Regions from separate parts of the Bradyrhizobium sp. 17 genome, predicted to be linked through region 1. Evidence: riboswitches for the same ligand, from Rfam matches in the RefSeq annotation. Region 1 holds a riboswitch; the other holds the start of a gene.
The links. A riboswitch is a leader RNA that binds a small molecule or an ion and turns the genes downstream of it on or off. The one in region 1 is predicted to bind S-adenosylmethionine.

Region 1 (2,985 bases):
CTCGACCTCCGTCACCAGCGCGCTGTCGGCGACGCGCGAGACCGCGAACACGGGCAACGCCGCCGGATGGTCGGCGCGCTCGACGAAGGGCAGCCGCGCGATGATCTTTGGCGCGCCAGCTTCTTCCAGCGACAGCCACCACGGCGTGCGGCTCGAGGTCGCCGAGACCAGCGCCAGATCGCCCTTGGACTTCGCGACGGCCTCGACCGCCGCCTGCGCGCTGAAATGCGCGACGTAAGGCACGGTGAAGCCGAAATGGAATCGCGCGGAATCGCGCATGGCCGGCTCGCTCGCCGAGATGTCGGCGTGGACCGAGAACGGGGCCTGGACATAGGTGAAGGTCGCGATGATGACGCGCCAGATGCTCTCGACCGTGTCGAGCGGCAGGATGCCGCGATGACGCTGCACGAGGTCGCGCATCATGGAGGCCTCGCGTGCCGGGCGGAACGCCGAGCCGACCTCCTGGGTCTGCTTCACCTGGATCAGGCGGTCGATGATGTCGCCGCGTTGCATCAGCAGGCGATGCATGCCTTCGTCGATCGCGTCGATCTCCTTACGCAATTCCTGGAGTGATGGTGGCGCGGGCGGACGTTGGGACATGTCTGACAGGTGCTGCTGAGAGGCTTTCCAATGCGGATCAGTCGAGCCGTCACCGCTGTGATGGATATCCTGATTAGGCAGTCGGGGCTGCGAAAGCAAAGAGAAATGCAAAGAGAAATCGGGCCCTTTCCGCCCGTGGCGCGACAGGCGAATTTGGCTGATCCGGGCCGTGACTTGACGAAAACCGTCCAAGACGGTAGTTTTTACCCGTTCCGTGGTCATTTGAGCCGGCCGGCTTGCAGCCACGTTAAAAAACTCGCTAAACAGGCCGGGGACGCTTTCGATCCCGGCCGAACCTATCGTTCAGGCCGGGTTTTTCATGGCCTGATGTCAATGCGGTCACTTCTACGATCGCAAACGAGGTCGATGGTCAGATGGTTGGCGTCCAGTCCATTCCGAGTCCCGCGATCACCGCCGACGAGCGGTCGCACGAGGTGGATCATCCGAGTTCGCACGTCGCGCAGTTCGGCTCGGAGCAGCCGCTGCGGCTCGACTGCGGGGTCGATCTCAGCCCGTTCCAGATCGCCTACCAGACCTACGGCGAGCTGAATGCCGATCGCTCCAACGCGATCCTGATCTGCCATGCGCTGACCGGCGACCAGCACGTCGCCAACGTGCACCCTGTCACCGGCAAGCCCGGCTGGTGGGAGACCTTGGTCGGCCCCGGCCGGCCGCTCGATCCCAACGAATATTTTATCATCTGCTCCAACGTGATCGGCGGCTGCATGGGCTCGACCGGCCCGGCCTCGATCAATCCCGCGACCGGCAAGGTTTGGGGGCTCGATTTCCCCGTCATCACCATCCCCGACATGGTGCGCGCGCAGGCGATGCTGATCGACCGGCTCGGCATCGACACGCTGTTCGCGGTCGTCGGCGGCTCGATGGGCGGCATGCAAGTGCTGCAATGGACTGCGGCGTATCCGAGTCGCGTGTTCTCCGCGCTGGCGATTGCCTGCTCGACACGACACTCGGCGCAGAACATCGCGTTCCACGAGCTTGGCCGTCAGGCGGTGATGGCCGACCCCGACTGGCACCATGGCGGCTATGCCGATCGAGGTATCCATCCGCATCGTGGCCTCGCTGTCGCCCGGATGGCGGCGCACATCACCTATCTCTCCGACGCCGCGCTGCATCGAAAATTCGGGCGGCGCATGCAGGACCGCGAGCTGCCGACTTTCTCTTTCGACGCCGACTTCCAGGTTGAGTCCTATCTGCGCTACCAGGGCTCGTCCTTCGTCGAGCGCTTCGACGCCAACTCCTATCTCTATCTGACCCGCGCGATGGACTATTTCGACATCGCCGCCGACCACGGCGGTGTGCTGGCGAAGGCGTTCGCGGGAATCCAGACCCGCTTCTGCGTGGTCTCCTTCACCAGCGACTGGCTGTTCCCGACCTCGGAATCGCGCGCGCTGGTGCACGCGCTGAATGCGTCGAGCGCGCGGGTGTCGTTCGCCGAAATCGAGACCGATCGCGGTCACGACGCCTTCCTGCTCGACGTGCCCGAATTCCTTGATATCTCCCGCGCCTTCCTGCAATCGGCAGGCAAGGCGCGCGGGCTCACCGCCAATAATGCTTAAGGACGGCTAGTCATGTCTGTACAGGAAGCGTTGCCGCTGGGCGGCCTTGCGACCGGGCAGCCCGGTGATTTTCGCGCGGACCATGTGCTGGTGGCCAACATGGTCAAGCCGGGCTCGAAGGTGCTCGACGTCGGCTGCGGCGAGGGCGACCTGCTCCAACTGCTGGAAACCCGCGGCGTCGACGGCCGCGGCATCGAGCTGTCGCGCGAGGGCGTCAACCGCTGCGTCGCCAAGGGTCTTGCGGTGGTGCAGGGCGATGCCGACACCGACCTCGTGAATTATCCGGATGACGCCTTCGACTACGTGATCCTGTCGCAGACGTTGCAGGCGACGCGGCAGCCGAAAGTGGTGCTGGAGAATTTGCTGCGCATCGGCCGCCGCGCCATCGTGTCGTTCCCGAATTTCGGCTTCTGGAAGATGCGGCTCCAGCTCCTGATCGGCGGCCACATGCCGCGCACGGAGAACCTGCCGGCAAGCTGGTATGACACCGCCAACATCCATTTCTGCACCATCAAGGATTTCGTCGAGCTCTGCGACGCGATCGACGTCAAGATGGAACGTGCCGAGGCGCTCGACCTCTACGGCCGTCCGCTGCGGCTGCGGATGCCTTGGTGGGTGTGGAATCTGTTCGGCGAGCAGGGCGTGTTTCTGCTGACGCGGGGCGGCAGGAAGTAGGCCGGCCCGTTACCCCATCTACGCGACCCAGTACCTGGTGACGCCTTCGCGCTAATGCGCCGCCAGTGACCTCGGGTCGCGCACCGGCCATCTTCCCGCTTCCACCAGCGTGACGAACCGTTCCACCGTTTCG
Region 2 (2,985 bases), on a different contig from region 1:
GTCGAGCCGCCGCGCATCTGCTTCTTCACCAATGCAGCCTGCGGATGATCGGCGCGGCCGGGAAACACCAGCCGCGAAATCTTCGGATGGCTCGCCAGCACGTCCGCGATGCGCGCCGCCGTCTCGGTCTGCGCGCGCACGCGCACGGCGAGCGTCTCCAGCCCCTTGAGCAGGACCCAGGCGTTGAACGGCGAGATCGACGGGCCGGTCTGGCGCATGAAATTGTGGATGTGCTCGGCGATGAACGCTTCCGAGGACAGGATGATGCCGCCGAGACAGCGGCCCTGGCCGTCGATGTGCTTGGTCGCGGAATAGACCACGACGTCGGCGCCGAGCGCGAGCGGGCTCTGCCAGATCGGGGTGGCGAACACGTTGTCGACGACGAGCCGCGCGCCGCCACTATGCGCGATCTCGGCAATGCCGGGAATGTCGAGCACGTCGAGCGTCGGATTGGTCGGGCTCTCCAGGAAGAACGTCTTGGTGTTCGGCTTCATGGCGCGCTGCCACTGGTCGAGATCGAGGCCGTCGACCAGCGTGGTCTCGATGCCGTAGCGCGGCAGTAAATCCTGCACGACGTAGAGACACGAGCCGAACAGCGCGCGCGAGGCCACGACGTGATCGCCGGCCTTGAGCGGCGCCAGGATCGCGGTCGTCACCGCGGCCATGCCGGTCGCGGCCGAACGTGCCGCTTCGGCGCCTTCGAGCTCGATCATGCGGCGCTCGAACATCGAGATGGTCGGATTGGAGTAGCGTGAATAGATGAAGCCGGGGTCCTCGCCCTTGAACCGCGCCTCGCACTCCTCAGCGCTGTTGTAGACGTAGCCCTGGGTCAGGAACAGCGACTCCGACGTCTCGCCATATTGCGAGCGTAAGGTGCCGGAATGAACCAGGCGAGTTTCGGGACGGTAGTGGGCGGTTGGCGCCGGGGACTTCGACATAGGACCTCCTGAAGTGACCATCGAGAATGGTCACAAAAAAACCGGCCTGGAATATCTCCACGGGCCGGGATCACAGAGGTCCCCGGCCTGTTTAGCGACTTATTTAACGTGGCTGCAAGCCGGCCGGCTCAAATCACCACGGGATAAGTCATGCTCATATTCCGCAATGCCCTTTCCGTCAAGACGTCCATCGGATAGCCGTAAAACGCTCATATTTCCCGCATGTCGGGATGTGTTTGATCCCTGATGAGGACCCCGGGTTGACGTTCACGGTCGCCGCCGACGCCAATGGTATCCTGCCCGACCGCATGATCGCGGCGATGGCGGAGGGCGGTCTCATCCTGCCCGCTTACGACTTCGTCGAAAGCCAGATCCAGCCGGCGAGCCTCGATTTGCGTCTTGGCGATATCGCCTATCGCGTTCGCGCCAGCTTCCTGCCCGGTCCCGGCGCCACGGTCGCCGAGCGCATCGACGAGTTGAAGCTGCACGAGTTCAGCCTCGCCGACGGCGCGGTGCTGGAGACCAACTGCGTCTACATCGTGCCGCTGCTTGAAAGCCTCGCGCTGCCGCCGGAAATCGTCGCGGCCGCCAACCCGAAGAGCTCGACCGGCCGGCTCGACGTCTTCACCCGCGTGATCGCCGACGGCACCCGCCGCTTCGACATGATCGGTGCCGGCTATCACGGCCCGCTCTATGCCGAGATCAGCCCGAAGACGTTTCCGGTGCTGGTCAGCGAGGGCTCGCGCCTGAGCCAGGTGCGCTTCCGCACCGGCGATGCCATCCTCAACATCGACGACCTCGAGGCGCTGCACGCGACCGAGCGTCTCGTCGATATCGACGATGCCGACCTCACCGGCGGCGTCGCCGTCTCTGTTGATCTCTCCGGCGAGAAGAGCGGCGGCTTCGTCGGCTACCGCGCCAAGCGCCACACCGGCGTCATCGACGTCGATCGCCGCGCCGGCTATTCCGTCGAGGACTTCTGGGAGCCGATCTCGGCCCGTCCCGACGGCAGCCTGATCCTCGATCCCGGCGAGTTCTATATCCTCGCGTCGAAAGAGGCGGTGCAGGTGCCGCCCGATTACGCCGCGGAGATGGTGCCGTTCGATCCGCTGGTCGGCGAGTTCCGCGTGCATTATGCCGGATTCTTCGATCCCGGCTTCGGCTATGCCGGCGCCGGCGGGCTAGGCTCGCGCGCCGTGCTCGAAGTGCGCTCGCGCGAGGTGCCGTTCATCCTCGAGCACGGCCAGATCGTCGGCCGCCTCGTCTACGAGAAGATGCTGGCCCGCCCCGACGCGATGTACGGCCAGCGCATCGGCTCGAACTACCAGGCGCAGGGCCTGAAGCTGAGCAAGCATTTCCGGGTGTAGGGATAGCCTCACCTTCCGCGGTCATGCCTCGGCTTGACCGGGGCATCCAGTACGCCGTAGCCTATTGGTTCGATCACATCCGCCTCTGGAATACTGGATCGCCCGATCAAGTCGGGCGATGACACCGAATCTGTGTCAAGATGGGAAGTGAATCCGGGCTACGTCCGAGGTGGCGAAATGACAGATCAATCCGAACTCGACGCAAGAATCCTCGACGACGTCGCCGACGCGCTGATCTATTCGGATCGCTCCGGCACGATCATGCGCTGGAACCGCGCATCGTCCGCACTGTTCGGCTTCTCGGCGGACGAAGCGCTGGGCCAGAATCTCGACCTGATCATTCCCGAACATCTGCGCGCCGCGCACTGGAAAGGTTTTGAGGCCGCGCTTGCCAGCGGCGCGATGAAGCTTGCGGGCAAGCCGACACTGACCCGCGCGCTGCACAAGGACGGACGCAAGCTCTACATCGAGATGACCTTTGCGCTGGTGCGGGACGCCGCTGGAGTGGTGCAGGGATCGGTGGCGATGGCACGCGACGTCACCGAGCGCGTCGAGCGCGAGCGTGCCGCCAAAGCCTCGCAAACTAAGCCTGCGCAAAATTCGTGATGCGGAATTGGCGCGCCGGCGTGCAGGGCTCCCTGCGTGCGGCTCAGCTTGTCCGTCACCGGATGCAGTGACAC

Region 2: another riboswitch for S-adenosylmethionine. It lies ahead of IVB13_RS23450 (O-succinylhomoserine sulfhydrylase); the one in region 1 lies ahead of IVB13_RS26360 (homoserine O-acetyltransferase).

Annotation. Positions count from the first base shown of each region.
Region 1 covers NZ_JADPJQ010000117.1:269,694-272,678, forward strand. The annotation lists gene IVB13_RS26355 (chorismate mutase) at 1-600, opposite strand, end outside; SAM riboswitch at 805-884, shown strand; gene IVB13_RS26360 (homoserine O-acetyltransferase) at 975-2,177, shown strand; gene metW (methionine biosynthesis protein MetW) at 2,190-2,852, shown strand; gene IVB13_RS26370 (alpha/beta hydrolase) at 2,904-2,985, opposite strand, start outside.
Region 2 covers NZ_JADPJQ010000113.1:162,330-165,314, reverse strand. The annotation lists gene IVB13_RS23450 (O-succinylhomoserine sulfhydrylase) at 1-938, opposite strand, end outside; SAM riboswitch at 1,009-1,088, opposite strand; gene IVB13_RS23445 (2'-deoxycytidine 5'-triphosphate deaminase) at 1,199-2,305, shown strand; gene IVB13_RS23440 (PAS domain S-box protein) at 2,483-2,911, shown strand.